DNA from 4 places in the Cereibacter azotoformans genome. Region 3 is predicted to be linked to each of the others. Evidence: riboswitches for the same ligand, from Rfam matches in the RefSeq annotation. Region 3 holds a riboswitch; each other region holds the start of a gene.
The links. A riboswitch is a leader RNA that binds a small molecule or an ion and turns the genes downstream of it on or off. The one in region 3 is predicted to bind cobalamin.

Region 1: another riboswitch for cobalamin. It lies ahead of LV780_RS06220 (TonB-dependent receptor plug domain-containing protein); the one in region 3 lies ahead of LV780_RS21395 (energy-coupling factor ABC transporter permease).
Region 2: another riboswitch for cobalamin. It lies ahead of LV780_RS01755 (hypothetical protein); the one in region 3 lies ahead of LV780_RS21395 (energy-coupling factor ABC transporter permease).
Region 4: another riboswitch for cobalamin. It lies ahead of LV780_RS06835 (DUF1636 family protein); the one in region 3 lies ahead of LV780_RS21395 (energy-coupling factor ABC transporter permease).

Annotation. Positions count from the first base shown of each region.
Region 1 is NZ_CP090021.1:1,237,563-1,241,543, forward strand. Features, by position in the region: gene LV780_RS06215 (ABC transporter ATP-binding protein) at 1-759, opposite strand, end outside; cobalamin riboswitch at 1,025-1,222, shown strand; gene LV780_RS06220 (TonB-dependent receptor plug domain-containing protein) at 1,351-3,228, shown strand; gene LV780_RS06225 (ABC transporter substrate-binding protein) at 3,203-3,981, shown strand, end outside.
Region 2 is NZ_CP090021.1:351,926-355,906, reverse strand. Features, by position in the region: gene LV780_RS01770 (GNAT family N-acetyltransferase) at 1-4, shown strand, start outside; gene LV780_RS01765 (molecular chaperone DjiA) at 36-719, shown strand; gene LV780_RS01760 (endonuclease/exonuclease/phosphatase family protein) at 720-1,739, shown strand; cobalamin riboswitch at 1,781-1,987, shown strand; gene LV780_RS01755 (hypothetical protein) at 2,073-2,474, shown strand; gene LV780_RS01750 (propanediol utilization protein) at 2,471-3,295, shown strand; gene cobD (threonine-phosphate decarboxylase CobD) at 3,305-3,981, shown strand, end outside.
Region 3 is NZ_CP090024.1:120,323-124,303, forward strand. Features, by position in the region: gene LV780_RS21385 (cation:proton antiporter) at 1-243, opposite strand, end outside; gene LV780_RS21390 (universal stress protein) at 411-1,280, shown strand; cobalamin riboswitch at 1,389-1,595, shown strand; gene LV780_RS21395 (energy-coupling factor ABC transporter permease) at 1,660-2,337, shown strand; gene LV780_RS21400 (cobyrinate a,c-diamide synthase) at 2,405-3,730, shown strand; gene LV780_RS21405 (MetQ/NlpA family ABC transporter substrate-binding protein) at 3,764-3,981, opposite strand, start outside.
Region 4 is NZ_CP090021.1:1,359,177-1,363,157, reverse strand. Features, by position in the region: gene cobN (cobaltochelatase subunit CobN) at 1-603, opposite strand, end outside; gene cobW (cobalamin biosynthesis protein CobW) at 607-1,644, opposite strand; gene LV780_RS06835 (DUF1636 family protein) at 1,641-2,000, opposite strand; cobalamin riboswitch at 2,102-2,296, opposite strand; gene LV780_RS06830 (NnrS family protein) at 2,410-3,639, shown strand; gene cobO (cob(I)yrinic acid a,c-diamide adenosyltransferase) at 3,636-3,981, shown strand, end outside.

The sequences.
Region 1 (3,981 bases), on a different replicon from region 3:
TCCCGCGTGACGCGCGGGCAGGAAGTTCGTCTCGCCGATGAAGCTGGCCACGAAGCGGTTGGCGGGCCGCGTGTAGATCTCGCGCGGGGGGCCGATCTGGAGGATCCGGCCCGCACTCATCACCCCGATCCGGTCCGACATGGTCAGCGCCTCCTCCTGATCGTGGGTCACGAAGACGAAGGTGATGCCCGTCTCGTGCTGGAGCCGCTTCAGCTCGATCTGCATCTCCTTGCGCAGCTTGAGATCGAGCGCCGAGAGCGGCTCGTCCAGCAACAGAACCCGCGGCTGCGGCGCCAGCGCGCGCGCCAGCGCCACGCGCTGCTGCTGCCCGCCCGACAGTTGCGCCACCCTCCGCCCCGCCAGCGCCTCGAGGCGCACAAGCGCCAGCATCCGCGCGGTGACATTCCCGATCTCGGCCCGCGGCTTGCCCTGCATCCTGAGCCCGAAGCCCACGTTCTCGGCCACCGTCAGGTGCGGAAAGAGCGCGTAGCTCTGGAAGACGGTGTTGATCGGGCGGCGGTTCGGCGGATCGGCCGTGATGTCGCGCCCGTCGAGCAGGATCGTGCCCGAGGTGGGCGCCTCGAAGCCCGCGATCAGGCGCAGAAGCGTGGTCTTGCCGCAGCCCGAGGGCCCGAGCAGGGTGAAGAACTCGCCCCTGCGGATCCCGACCGACACATCGTCCAATGCGCGAACGGCCACCTCTCCCTGCCCGAAGGCCTTGACGACATTGCGCGCTTCGACGGCTGTGGGTGCGGTCAAGGAGGGCCTCCGTGCAGGTCTTCCTGCGAGGTTAGGCGGCGGCTCGGCGCGAAAGCAACCGTCGTGCTCGGAAATCGACCAAAGGGGCAGGAAGCTGCCTCGGCCGGGCCGCCGCGCGCACGCTTTCTGCGCAGCGTGTGAGCGACGCTCCCGTGGCCTTCGGGGCGCACCGGACCGCAGCCGGAGGTGCCCGCGTCGATACGGAGCGGCGAGGATTGGCCTGCGGCCGCTGCACATGGCGCGCTTGACAGCGGCGACACTTGTCCTATTGAGAAACGGCTTCGGTTCCGGCGTCATGCCGGATGAAAAGGGAACGCGGTGAGGGGTGCCCCTCCAAATCCGCGGCTGCCCCCGCAACTGTAGGCGGCGAGCGACGACCGATCACGCCACTGGGGTTCCCCGGGAAGGCCGGTCCGAGCGAAGACCCGCGAGTCAGGAGACCTGCCGGAGCGATCACCCTTTCCTGCGCGCGGGGCGCGTGCGGGAGGCGGTCCAGCCGCTTCAGGTGACGCTTTCACCGTCGGCGGAGGGGCCTCCTTCCCACGACATTGCGACAGAGGCAGCGTGCTGCCGGGAAGGAATGAAGACAAAATGAGGAAGACCGGCATTTCAATGATCGCGCTGGTTGCGGCGATACCGATCCAGACGGTGGCCGAGCCGGCCGAGGACGAGACGGTGATCCCGCTTGACCGTATCATCGTCACCGCCAACCGCACCGAGACCAGCGCCAACCGCGTAGGGTCCGCGGTTGCTGTGCTGACCTCGGAGGATCTCGATGCCGGCGGTGACCTTCTTCTGGCCGATCAACTTTCGCGCCTTCCCGGCGTCAGCACGACGGCCAGTGGGCCGGCAGGGTCTGCGACCGAGGTTCGCATCCGAGGGGCCGCGCCGCGCTACGTTGCGGTGTTCGTCGATGGCATACGGGTGGACGATCCGACCAACATCGCGCCCTCCTTCGACTTCGGCAGCCTGACCGGTGTCGGGGTGGGGCGCGTCGAGGTGCTGCGTGGAACGCAATCAGCCCTTTATGGTGGATCTGCGGTTGCGGGCATCGTCAGTGTTCAGAGCCTGCGCCCCGTGAGCGAGGGCTTCAGCCAAAGGATCCAGGTTGAGGGTGGGAGCTACAATACGCGACGGCTCGCTTATGACCTTGGCTATCTCTCTGACAGGTTGGAGGCGCGCCTCTCTCTCGGCCATGTCAAGAGTGACGGGTTCTCGGCTGTCGACACGTTGCCCCGAGACCCGTCGCTCGATTCTGACGGGATCGAGGCAAACCGGCTTGGGTTCGGGCTGCGCTATGACCTGACCGATGAGATGGTTGTCGGCCTTGATGCCTTCGGCCAACGAACCACCGCGGACTATGATGGATGGTGGCAGGAAGATGCAGTGCAGAAGCGGCACGAAGCCGGCGCGCGCCTTTATGCTGAATGGGCGCATGGCGCGAGCGTCCATACGTTCGAGGTCAGTCGCTACGAGCTGGACCGCGACCTGTTCGAAGGCGCGCCGGGCGCCGACTTCTACCATTCAACCCGCACCACATTTGGTTACAAGGGCGTAACCGATGTTGGCACGCGGCTGCAGTTTGTCTACGGCGTGGACAGCATGCGGGAGACCGGCAGGACTGCCGGCATGGTCGACGGGATGGATGCGCGTACCACAGGCCTCTACGGCCAAGCTCAGTGGGCCGCTACCTCGGATCTCGATCTGTCGCTGGCAGTGCGTGGCGATCACAACAGCGAGTTTGGCAACTTTGCCAGCGGTCGCCTGTCGGGCGTGTGGCGCCCCACCGAGACGTTGGCCCTGAGAGGTGCCGTGGCACGTGGTTTTCTCGCGCCGTCCTTCTACCAGCGTGCGGGCGCCGCGGAATGGGGCATTGCACCTGCGTCCGATCTCGATCCGGAACGGAGCCTGAGCTACGAGTTGGGTGCGGATCTGGATCTCGCTTCAGGGGCGTCCGTCGGATTGACGTTCTTCCAGCTCGAGATCGACAATGCGATCACCTATTGTGGCAAATTCACCTCGCTGACCTGCGACTCGGAATTGCCCGACGGCTTCACCAACCGCTACGAGAACCGGGAAGGCCTGTCTCGAAATCGCGGGGTCGAGCTGGAGGCATCAGTTCCTCTAACCGAGAGGCTCAGCCTTGCCGGATCCTACACCTATACGGATGCCCGTGATCCCTCGGGCAACCGCCGGAGCCGCGTGCCCTACCATGATGCTTCGCTCACGCTTCAGGCGGCACTCGTCGAGGACGTGAGCGGGCAACTGGGGCTGACGCATATATCTGGTCGTCCGACAGGCGACGGTGACAGCTTCACTGTGGTCAATGCGGCACTCGCTTGGGACCTGGCGCTCGACACAAGCGTGACGCTGCGCCTCGAGAACCTGCTCGACAAGAGCTATCAGGAGGTTGCCGGCTATGGCACATCCGAGCGTGCGGTCTATGTCGGCTTGCGCAAGAGCTTCTAGGCGGCTTGCGCTGGCGTTGGTGGCGGGGATGACCGCCGCCGCACCCGCCGTGGCCGAGGGGCCACGGCGGGTGGTGTCGATCAATCTCTGCACCGATCAGCTCGCCATGCTGCTGGCGGCGCCCGGACAGCTCCTGTCGGTCTCGCACCTGGCAAGCGAGCCTCAGACGTCCGCCATGGTCGAGGAGGCGCGGGCCTATCCGGCCAACCGGGGCCAGGCCGAGCAGGTGTTCCTCTTGCAGCCCGACCTCGTGCTGGCCGGCACCTTCACCGCCCGGTCGAGCGTCGATCTTCTCCGCCGGCTGGGGGTCGAGGTGGTCGAACTTCCACCCGCCAATGGGCTGGCCGACGTCAGCGAGCATCTGCGCATCGTGGGCCGCGCGCTCGGCCGCGAGGCTCAGGCGGAAGGGCTGGTGCGGGACTATGAGGCGGGGCTCGAGCGGCTGCGGTCGGACCTGCCGCCTGCGCGGGCCGCGATGTATTACCCGTCAGGCTACACGACCGGCTCGGGCACGTTGGCCGACGCGATCCTGCGCCACGCGGGCTTTTCCAACGTGGCGGCCGAACTGGGGCTCGACGGGGGTGGGAACCTGCCTCTCGAGCGGCTGGTGATGGCCGCGCCGGACATGATCGTGACCTCGGCCGCCTATCCCGGCGCCTCGCGGGCCGAGGAGCTTCTGGCCCATCCCGCCCTGCGCGCGGTGCAGAGCGACGCGGGCGCGGCCGAGGTATCGGATGCCGACTGGATCTGCGG
Region 2 (3,981 bases), on a different replicon from region 3:
CTGACACCGGCCGCCGCGGGGTCTATGCTGGTCCCATGTCGATCTGGAGCCGCATCACCGACGCGCTGGCCGCCCTCGCCTCGGGTGAGGGGCTGTCGGCTGTGCTCGACCGCCTTCGCACCCCGCCCGAGCGGTCGGTGGCCTTCACCATCGCCGTGATCGCCCTTGGCGCGAAGATGGCCAAGGCCGACGGGCAGGTGACGCGCGACGAGGTGGCCGCCTTCCGCCAGATCTTTGCGATCCCGCCCGGCGAAGAGGCCAACGCGGCCCGCGTCTTCAACCTCGCGCGGCAGGATGTGGCCGGGTTCGATGCCTATGCCCGCAAGATCAAGCGCATGTTCCGCGACGACGACCAGATCCTCACCGATCTGGCCGAGGGGCTCTTTCACATCGCGGTGGCGGACGGCCATTATCACCCGGACGAGGATGCCTTCCTGTCCGAGGTGGCCCGGATCTTCGGGTTGAGCGACCGCTGCTTCCGCGCGCTGCGCGCCCGCTTTGTCGGCGACGCGCCGCGCGATCCCTACGACGTGCTGGGCGTGGGGCACGATGCGCCGCTGACCGAGATCCGGTCGGCCTGGAAGCGCGCCGTCCGCGACTGCCACCCGGACCGGATGGTGGCGCGCGGCGTCCCGGAAGAGGCGGTGAAGCTGGCCGAGCGGCGGCTGATCGACATCAACCGCGCCTGGGAGGAGATCAGCGCGAAGCAGGCGGCGTGAATGGGACAGCGGCTGCGCATCGCGACCTACAACGTCGAGTGGTTCAACGCGCTCTTTGACGACCGCGGGCGGCTTCTGGCCGACAACGAACTCTCGGGACGCTACGAGATCACCCGCCGGAACCAGATCGAGTCGCTCGGCATCGTCTTCACCGCCCTCGATGCCGATGCGATCATGGTGATCGAGGCGCCGAACCACGGGCGGCGGCGCTCGACCGTCAAGGCGCTCGAGACCTTCGCCCGCACCTTCGAGCTTCGCGCCTCGCAGGCGATCATGGGCTTTGCCAACGAGACCGATCAGGAGATCGCGCTTCTGTTCGATCCGTCGCGGATCGAGGCGCGGCATGACCCGCAGGCCAGCCCCAAGGCGCCGCGGTTCGACGGGATCTTCCGCTTCGACATCGACGTGGATGCCGCGCCCGAGGCGATCCGGTTCTCCAAGCCGCCTCTGGAACTGGCGGTGCGCGCCGATGGACATGCGCTGCGGTTGATCGGCGTCCACGCCAAGTCCAAGGCCGGGCGCGGCGCGCGCAACGGCGCCGAAGAGGTCCGCATCGCCATCCAGAACCGCCGCCAGCAGCTCGCGGAATGTGTCTGGATCCGCAGGCGGGTGGCCGCGTTGCTGGCCCGGCACCAGAGCGTGATGGTGATGGGCGACTTCAACGACGGGCCGGGGCTGGACGAGTACGAAAAGCTGTTCGGCCATTCGGGGGTCGAAATCGTGCTCGGCCTCGACGAGCCGCCGGAGTTGCGCCTCCACGAGCCGCATGCGCGCATGGCCCTGACCCAGCGGGTCGGCGTCCAGCCGAGTTCGGCGCGCTTCTGGCTCGCGCCCGAGGACCAGTATTTCGAGGCGCTGCTCGATTTCATCATGATCTCGCCCGATCTGGCCGAAAAGGGACCGCGCTGGCGGATCTGGCATCCGCTGAACGATCCCAACTGCTTCCGCATCCCAGAACTGCAGGAGGCGCTTCTTGCCGCCTCGGATCATTTCCCGGTGACGCTGGACATCGAACTCTAGCGGGCTGCGACCGCGCGGGCCTTGCGCGTGGCACGGGAAAGGCCGATGGTGCGCGGGACGGTTCCCGGGGGCAGCCCCGGGCGAAGAGGGAATGCGGTGCGGGCCTGTTCGGCCCCAAGCCGCGACTGCCCCCGCAACTGTAGGCGGCGAGCGCGTCCCATCATGCCCACTGGCCCCGGACAGGCCGGGAAGGGCGGGACAAGCCGAGACCCGCGAGTCAGGAGACCTGCCGTCATCGGACCTGTAACAGCCGGGCGGGGTGTCCCGGGCGCAGGGTGCGTGCGCCTGCGCCGCCCCTCCGCCTGCCCGTCCCCAAGATGCGCGGAGGGCGCGATGATCGTGACGCGGAACGGACGGACCTACAGCCTGACCCAGTGCCGACACCGGCACCAACCCTGCCTCAGCGGCCTGTCGGTGATCGAGCATCTGGCGGACTCCGCCCGCTCGACCGAGGGCCTGATGGGGCCCGACTTCGAGATGCAGGGCTGCGTGCGCCTGACCGGATGCAGCCGTCCCTGCACGGCGCTGTTCCGGCTGACGACGGGCGGGCTGCAACTCTTCTGCGATCTCGAGCCCGGCGACTGGTCGCCGGGGCTCGTGCGGCTGGCCGAGATGCTCGAGGGCGGCGGCTCCTTCGCGGGCGCGCTTCCGGCCGAGCCGGCGGCCATGGTCCTCGCCTCGGCACCCGCGCGCCCCTCGCGGACGGGCCTGCAGCCGGAGGCGGCCCTCCATTGATCGAGACGAGGGTAGAGGCGGATGCGGCCGAAGGGTTCGCGCAGGTCGCGGGCCATCTGGGCGAGTTCCTGCAGGGCCGGCTCGGCCCTTCGGGGCCGCTGGCGCTCGTGACGCTGCCCTGCCCTGCGCTCCGGGCCGAGGCGGTTCGCAGGCCCGGCCCGCTCGCCCTCGAACAGCCGGGCGCGCGGATGCTCACCCTGCCTGCCCTGCGCCGGTTGCTGGCCGCGGCCGAAGGAGCGGAAGGGCGCTTCCGCCTCGTGCTCGACCTGCCGCCCGGAGGCGGCGCGGGGGCCTCGACCGCGGCCCGCGTGGCGATCCTCCGGGCGGCGGGTGTCACCGATACCGGCACCCTCGCGCGCGCCTGCCTCGCTTCGGAAGGGGCCAGCGATCCGCTGATGTTCGAGCGGCCGGAACGGCTCCTCTGGGCCTCGCGCGAGGGGCGCGTGCTGGCCGACCTGCGCCCCCTGCCGCGGATGGATCTGGTCGGCGGCTTCTTCGGCGCGTCCCAGCGAACGGATCCGGCGGATCTGTCCTTCCCCGACATCGCCGACCTCGTGGCGGGGTGGGCCACGGCCGACCTTCCCGGCCTCGCGCGCCTTGCGACCCTCTCGGCCCGCCGCTGCCTCGCGCTGAGGGGGCCGGCCGACGATCCCACCGAGGCCCTGGCTGCCCGGCTCGGAGCGCTCGGCTGGGCCATCGGGCACACGGGCCCGGCGCGGGCCCTGATCTTCCCCCCCGGCGCCGTCCCGCCCGCCGCGGGGGGGGCATTGCAGGCGGCCGGCTTTTCCCGCATCACCCGCTTCCGCATCGGCGGGGCCTGAGGAGGGAACATGCGCGACCACGGCGGCAACCTTGACAGCGCGGCGGCGCTCTTCGGCGGCGCGGCGGCGGACTGGCTCGACCTCTCGACGGGGATCAACCGGGTGCCCTACCCGATGCCCCCCCTGCCCCCGCGGGCCCTGACGGCGCTGCCCGATGCGGCCGCCGAGGCGCGGCTGCTGGCGTCGGCCCGGATCGCCTACCGCACCGAGGCGCCGATGCTGCCACTGGCCGGCGCGCAGGCGGCCATCCAGCTTGTCCCGCGGCTGGCACCCGCAGGCCGGGCCCGCATCCTCGGGCCGACCTACAACGAACATGCGGCCAGCCTGCGGGCGTCGGGCTGGCAGGTCGAGGAGGTGGGCGATCTCGAGGCGCTGGCGGGCGCTGACCTTGCCGTTCTCGTCCATCCGAACAATCCCGACGGCCGCCGCCATGCGCCCCACAGCCTCCGTGCGCTGCTGCCACGGGTGGGGCGGCTGCTGGTGGACGAGAGCTTCGCCGACCCGCTGCCCGAGCTTTCGCTCGCGCCCGAGGCGGGGGTGCCGGGGCTGCTGGTGCTGCGCTCGTTCGGCAAGTTCTACGGGCTGGCGGGGCTGAGGCTCGGCTTCGTGATGGGCTCTGCCCTCGACGTTGCGTCGCTGGCGCGGATGGCCGGGCCCTGGGCGGTTTCGGGTCCGGCCCTTGCCGC
Region 3 (3,981 bases):
CCGGATCAGCTTCACGTCGAGCTTGATCCCCACGAGGAACAAGAGCACCGCGATGCCCAGCTCGGACAGCAGGTCGATCTGCGCGTCCGAATGCACCACGTCCAGCGCCGACGGCCCGGCGATCAGCCCCACGGCGATGAAGCTCACGATCAGCGGCTGGCGCAGCAGCGTGCCCACAAGCCCGAGGCCCGCCGCCATCACCAGCAGCAGCGCCACCTCGGCAAAGGAGGTCATCCCTGTCATCGGCCGTCTCCCTGCCCGTTTCACCCCTCCCGTCTCTGGCCGTGCCGTCCCGGTCGGCGGGGTTTGGCCAAGTATGGCGATGTCCGCCGCGCATCAACCTGAGATGGATCAAGTCCGGCCGGTCCCGTTCATGCTGGAATGACCGGCGGAAACGGAGGGCGCCGCCATTGCGCACGATCATGATTGCCACGGACTTTTCCGAGCGTTCGGACCGCGCCCTGCGCCGCGCGGCGCTTCTGGCCCGCGCCACCGGCGCGCAGGTGCACCTTGTTCATGTCGTGGACGACGACCGCCCCCGCCGCATCGTCGAGCATGAAACGGGCGACGCGCGACGGCTGCTGCACGATCTGGGCCATTCGCTGCGCAGCCATGACGGGATCGGGTGCAGAACCTCGGTCGTGCTGGCCGACCCGTTCGCCGGCATCACCCGTGCCGCGTCCGAGGCCGGGGCCGACCTTCTGGTGATCGGCCCGCACCGCCGGAACCTGCTGCGCGACGCCTTCGCCGGCACGACGGCCGAGCGCGTGATCCGCACCGCCTCCTGTCCCGTCCTGATGGCGAACGGCCCGCCCGTCGGGCCGTGGCGGCACCTCCTGCTGACCACCGATCTCTCCGAGGCCTCGCACGCGGCGCTGCGGCGCTTTGCGGATCTGAAGATCGGCGCGGGCGCGGCCCGGACGGCGCTGCATGTCTTCGACGCGCCGGCCCTGCGGCTTGCGATGGCCGGAACGCTGCCCGAGGATGCGCGCGGCGCCTATCTCGCCGATCAGCGCGCCGAGGCGATGGGACGGCTGACGGGGTTCCTCGCCTCGGCCGGGCTGTCGGACGCCGATCCGATCGTGCGGCGCAGCGGCTCGCCCCCGGCGCACGAGATCCTCGCCGCGGCCGGGGAGGTCGGGGCGGATCTGCTGGTGCTGTCGAGCGTCGGCAAGGGCAGGCTGGCGCGCGCGATCCTGGGCAGCGTGGCGGCGCAGGTCCTGGCCTCGGCCTCGGTCGATGTGCTGGTGGTGCCCCCGCCGGACCGGGACGGGTCCTGAGCGCGCCCCCCCAGCGCCGGGGATCGCCGCATTGGCCTTCCGCACCCACGCGATAGCGGGGCGCAAGCTCGGCCGCAGCCGCCGCATTGACGCGGGGGCCCCGATCTGTCACGCCATGCCATGACGGTTCCCGAGGGTCGCACGGCCCGAGGGATGAAAAGGGAACACGGTGAGGGGGAAACCCCGAGTCCGCGACTGCCCCCGCAACTGTGAGCGGCGAGCCGCCCCGACGGACACCACTGGCCGATGGCCGGGAAGGTTCGGGGACGGCCACGACCCGCGAGTCAGGAGACCTGCCGTCGGGCGCATCCGCGCCATCGCTGCCGGGACACCGGCCCAACCCCAAACGCCGTCGGGGATGACGGTCAGGAGGACGACAATGCATATCGAACCCGGTCTTGTGACCGGAGCCAAGGCCCTCGTGGGCTTTGCCACCGCCGCCGCCGCGGCCGGCGTGACGCTGAAATTCGCGTGGGACAGCCTGCGCGAAAAGGGCCTCGCCTCGCTCGCGGTGCGCAGCCTGATCGCGACCGCCGCGGTCTTTGCCTTCTTCGAGATCCTTCCGCACTATCCGGTCGGCGTCTCCGAGGTTCACCTGATCCTCGGCTCGACCCTGTTCCTGATCCTGGGAGCCGCGCCCGCGGCCATCGGGCTGGCGCTGGGACTCCTGATCCAGGGGCTGCTGTTCGCCCCCTTCGACCTGCCGCAATACGGGATGAACGTGACCACGCTGCTGGTGCCGCTCTTTGCCGTGCAGGCGCTGGCCCGGCGGATCATCGCGCCGCACACGCCCTATGTCGATCTCGACTACCGGCAGGCGCTGGCCCTCTCGACCGCCTACCAGGGCGGCGTGGTGGCCTGGGTGGCCTTCTGGGCCTTCCTCGGGCAGGGGTTCGGGGCCGAGAACGTGACCTCGATCCTGGCCTTCGGCAGCGCCTACATGCTGGTGGTGCTGATCGAGCCGCTGGCCGATCTGGCGGTGCTCGCCGGCGCCAAGTCTCTGCGTGGCCTCGCAGGCTCCGGCCTCTTCACCCACCGTCTGCATCACGCGGCCTGAGGCCGCCTCCGTCGCGCCCGGATCGCGGGCGCGGCGGTCGCCGCTGCGATCTCAAGGGACAATCCCCATGCGGGACGAGACTGCCCCCTCCTCGTCGGCCCTGCCGCCCGGCCTGATGATCGCCGCCCCCGGTTCGGGCGCGGGCAAGACCACGGTCACGCTGGGTCTGTTGCGCGCCTTCCGCGACGAGGGGCTTTCGGTTCAGCCTTACAAGAACGGCCCCGACTACATCGACCCGGCCTTTCACCGCGTCGCCGCGGGCCGGCTGTCCTGCAATCTCGACGGCTGGTCGATGGGCGCGCCCCTGATCGCCGCGCTGATCCGTCAGGCCGCGGGCGCGGATCTGGCGCTGGCCGAGGCGTCGATGGGCCTTTTCGACGGCACCTCGGCCGCGGGCGCCGCGGGCAACGGCTCGGGGGCCGGGATGGCCCGGCTTCTCGGCTGGCCGGTGGTGCTGGTCCTCGACGTGCGCGCCCAGGCGCAATCGGCCGCCGCCACGGCGCTCGGCTTTGCCCACCATCCCGACGCGCCGCCGCTGGCCGGCGTGATCCTGAACCACATCGCAAGCCCCCGCCACGCGACGCTGATCCGGCGCGAGATGGCGCGGCTCGGCCTGACCGTCCTCGGCGCGCTGCCCCGGCGCCCCGACCTCGCCCTGCCCGAGCGGCACCTCGGGCTGGTGCAGGCGGGCGAGCATCCCGACCTCGACGGCGCCATCGCGGGCTTTGCCGCGCTCCTGCGCGAGAACGCCGATCTGGGCGCGATCCGCGCCGCGGCCCGCCCCACGCTCGCGGCCGATCCGGGCCCCCTGCCCCGCCCGCCCGCGCAGCGGATCGCGCTGGCGCAGGACATGGCCTTCGCCTTCACCTATCCGCACCTGATCGCGGGCTGGCGCGCGGCCGGGGCCGAGATCCTGCCCTTCTCGCCGCTGGCCGACGAGCCCCCCCCCGACGCCGATCTGGTCTGGCTGCCCGGCGGCTACCCTGAGCTTCACGCCGGCCGCCTCGCCGCCGCCACGACCTTCCGCGCGGGCCTTTGCCGTCATGCCGAGACGCGCCCGGTGCATGGCGAATGCGGTGGCTACATGGTGCTGGGCGAGGCTCTGGTGGATGCGCAGGGCCACCGCCACGCGATGACGGGCCTTCTGGGCCTCGTCACCAGCTTCGAGCGGCGGCGGCTGCATCTGGGCTACCGCCGGGCCGAGCTGCTGGCGCCGATGCCGGGGCATGAGGCCGGCGCGGCGCTGCGCGGCCACGAGTTCCACTATTCCACGATCCTCGAACAGCCCGACGCGCCGCTCGCGCGCGTCACCGACGCCGAGGGCCATCCGGTGCCCGAGACCGGCTCGCGCCGCGGCCTCGTCACCGGCTCGTTCTTCCACCTCGTCGCCTGATCGGGCGGGGCCCCGAAGGCCCCGCCGCACAGCTCACCAGGAGGTGATGACCGAGCCCTGATACTTCTCGTCGATGAAGGCCTTCAGCTCGGGCGAGTGATAGGCCTCGACCAGCGCCTTCACCCAGGGCTGTTCCTGATCGCCGTTCCGCACCACGATGATGTTGACGTAGGGGTTGTCGGCCTTCTCGCTCGCGATCGCGTCGGTCTTGGGGTTCAGCCCCGAGGCAAGCGCGTAGTTCGTGTTGATCA
Region 4 (3,981 bases), on a different replicon from region 3:
GGTGACGACGACGACCGGCGCGCTGTCCGCCTCGGGCTCGGGGATCACGCCGCGGGCGGGGTCATACCAGCCCATGTCGGGCATCCGCTTCTCGCCCGGCACCGGGCCCGCATAGAGCCCCGCCGCCAGCGCCAGTTGCGCCAGCGCCGCCTGCGCCGCCACCGCGCCGCCTGCATCGCAGAGCGCCGACAGCCGCCGCAGCGTCGAGACCGGCAGCGTCGAGAGCGCATCGAGCGCCGGATCCTCGCGCCCGTCCGCGGGCAGGACCGCCAGCGCGATCCCGCGGCGCCGGCAGAGATCCTGCACCTCGGCCAGCCCGTAGCTCCAGTAGCTCTCGCCGCCGATCAGCCGGATCAGGATCGCCTTGGCATGGGCCAGCACCGTCTCGGCGTAGGTGTCGATGGAGAGCGGATGGCGCAGCGCCACGAGGTTCAGAAGCCGGGTCGCGGGCAGGCCGCCCTTCGCCCGGTGCCAGCCCGCCGCGAAGGCCCCGAGATCGCTGTCGGAGAAGGACAGGACCACCAGATCCGCGGGCGTCTGGCCGGGATCGAACGGGGTCGCAGTCTCCTCGAGCCCGTGGCTTTCGCGGAAGACGACATGCATGGCTCAGCCGATCCGTGCCAGAAGATCCTGCCGGATCGCGGCCTCGTCCAGATCGCCGCGCTCGGCGATGACGACGAGGCGGCTTTGCCGCGCGCCGCTCCAGGGCCGGTCGAACTGGTGGCGGACGCGCGCACCCACCGCCTGCACGAGAAGCCGCATCGGCTTGCCCTGAACCGCCACATGGCCCTTCACGCGGAGGACGTTGCGCTCGGTCGCGAGCGCCCGGATCGCCTCGGCCAGACGCTCGGGATCGGCGATCTCGGGCAGATCGACCACGGTCGAGGCGAAATCGTCGTGCTCGTGATCGTCGGCCCCGTCATGGTGCGACGGGCGGGCGGCGAGATCGTCCTCGGCCGCGGCCTCGATCCCGAGGATCACCTGCGGATCGACCGCGCCCTCGGTCACGGCGAGGATCGGGATCGGCCGCGGCGATTCCGCCTCGACCACCGCGCGCGCGGCGGCAAGGCCCGCCTCGCCCGCGAGATCGGCCTTGGTCAGAAGCACGAGGTCGGCACAGGCGAGCTGATCCTCGAACACTTCCGAGAGCGGGGTCTCGTGATCAGCGCCCTCGGCCTGGGCCTGCGCGGCCACGGCGTCGGCATCGGGGGCAAAGCGGCCCGCGGCGACGGCCTCGGCATCGGCCAGAGCGATCACGCCATCGACCGTGATGCGCGAGCGGATGGCGGGCCAGTCGAAGGCCTTCAGGAGCGGCTTCGGCAGCGCAAGGCCCGAGGTCTCGATCAGGATGTGATCGGGGCGCCTGGGCAGCGCCATCAGCGCCTCGATGGTGGGGATGAACTCGTCGGCCACGGTGCAGCAGAGGCAGCCGTTCGCCAGCTCCACGATCGCCTCGTCGGGGCAGTTCTCGTCGGCGCAGGCGCGGATCAGGTCGCCATCGACGCCCACGGTGCCGAACTCGTTGACCAGGACCGCAAGGCGGCGCCCGCCCGGGTTCTGCATCAGGTGCCGGATCAGCGTGGTCTTTCCGGCGCCGAGGAAGCCCGTGATCACCGTGACGGGGATCTTGGCAAGGTCGGTCATGGCATCTCTCCGATGGGGGGAAGGCGGGCAAGCGACTGCTTGCGGAAGATCTCGGGCCGCTCGCGCCAGGGCACGATGCCGTCGGAGGCGCCCGCATAGGCGGCGGCGCCTTCGAGGATCGCGGGTGCGTCGGCCTCTTCGAGGCGACCATAGACATAGCTCCAGCGGCCGGGCGCCGACAAAGCCACGGCGCAGCCCTGCGAACACGCGGACAGGCATTCGACGGGCCGGACGGTGACGCCCTCGGGGGCATCGGCGGCGAGCGCGGCATGAAGCCGCAGGCCCGGCGTGGCATCGCCCTCGGCCACGGGCTGTCCCGCGCGGCAGGTGGTGCAGACGTGAAGCGTCACGGTCATCGGCCGTCCCTTGTCCTGCGGCGGAAAAGGGGCCCGATCCAGGGGAGGGAGGCGGCACAAGGCGGCACCTCGGTCCACCGGCCGCGGAACACCCCGTCCGCCCGTAAGTCTCAGCGCTGGCAGGTCTCCCGGCTTGCGGATGTGGGGCCTTGCGGTCCCGCGGCGGTCCGCCTTCCCGGCCTTTCGGCCAGTGGCATGGACAACCTCTCCGGTCACGGTCGCGGGGGCGGCTGCCTCTGGGGCATTCCCTCTTCGCCTGTCGCTTGCGGACAGGAACCAGCGCGGCGGCAGTGGTGAGCGAAAGGGCCGCCCTTGTCAAGCCGACGCGGAGGGCCGGGACGAGAGGACGCGGGACGGCTTCACAAGCCGCGCCGGTCGCGGCAGAAGGGCGGACGTAAAGGACGCACCCATGACGCGACTGCATGATCTCTGGCTGGCGCCGCACCGGCCGCTCTTTCTGGGCGCGGGGCTCTGGGCGCTTGCGGCGCTGGTCTGGTGGCAGTGGGGAGAGGCTCTGGGCCTTGCCGCGCCGGTTCTGGGCACATGGGGCCTCTGGCACGGGCATGAGATGCTCTTCGGGCTCGGCTCGGCGGCGGTCGGCGGCTATTTCCTGACCGCGGCGCAAGGATGGCGCGGGTCGGACCCGCTGTCGGGGCGGCCGCTGATGGCGCTGGTCGCGCTCTGGCTGCTGGCGCGGGTGGCGCTGGTGCTGGCGGGACTTTGGCCCGCGGCGCCGATCTGGCTGATCCAGCCCGCGGCTTGCGCCTATTTCCTTGCGCTGGCCGGGATGCTGCTGCGCGAGGCGCTGCTGGCCAGGCGCTGGACCAAGATCGGCTTCGGGGCAGGGGTCCTGGCCTACGGGCTGGCCGAGACGCTCTATCTGCGGGCCGCGCTCACGGATGGTTTGCCCGACGCGGCCACCATGGTGCGCGTGGGCTGGATGTTCTTCGCGCTCAAGATCTCGATCATCGGCGGGCGGATGGTGCCGGCCTTCACGCTGAACTGGCTGCGGCAGGTTCAAAGCCCGGCGCCCGACCCCGCACCGCGACCCGTCCTTGGCTGGTGCGCGCTGGGGTTGCTCTGGCTTGCGCTGGCGCTGGCCTTCCTGGGCGAGGAGACGGTCTCGGCCCTCTGCCTCGTCGGCGCGGGGATCGCGCAGGGCCTGCGCCTTGCGGGCTGGCGCGGCTGGCGGGTGCGGGCGAACCGGCTTCTGCTGCTCCTCCACATCACCTTTGGCTGGCTGGCGGCGGGGCTCGTCCTCGTGGGACTCGCGCGGCTGAACCTGGTGCCCATCGCCGAGATGGACGCGCTTCACGCATTGACCATGGGGGCGATGTCGGGAATGATCCTCTCGCTGGCCTCGCGGGCCGCAGCCCCCCGCGACGGAGGCCCGCTGCGGGCGCGGCCGACGATGCTTCTGGCTTTCGCGCTGGTCTGGTCGGCCGCGCTCCTGCGCCTTTCGGCGCCCGTGATCGCCGGCTTCGATGCTGTCCCTGTAGCCGCGATGCTCTGGTGCGCGGGCTGGATATCCTTCCTCGCGGGCTACCTGCCCACCGTCGTCGGGCCCCTTGCCCGACCCGTCTTCTCCGGCCCGCGCGCGGCAGCGCCGCAGGTCGTCCAGATCAGGATGCCAAGATGACCGACATGAACCAGCGCCACGCCGAGAAGAAGGCCCGCATCAAGGAAGCGCGCGACCGGATGATGGCCGCCAAGACAGGCGAGAAGGGCCTGATCATCGTCCATACCGGGACGGGCAAGGGCAAATCCTCGGCCGGATTCGGAATGATCCTGCGCTGCATCGCCCACGGGATGCCCTGCGCGGTGGTCCAGTTCATCAAGGGCGCGTGGGACACGGGCGAGCGGCGGCTGCTGACGACGCACTTTGGCGACCTCTGCCAGTTCCATGCGATGGGCGAGGGCTTCACCTGGGAGACGCAGGACCGCGAGCGCGACATCGCCGCGGCCCGTGCCGGCTGGGACA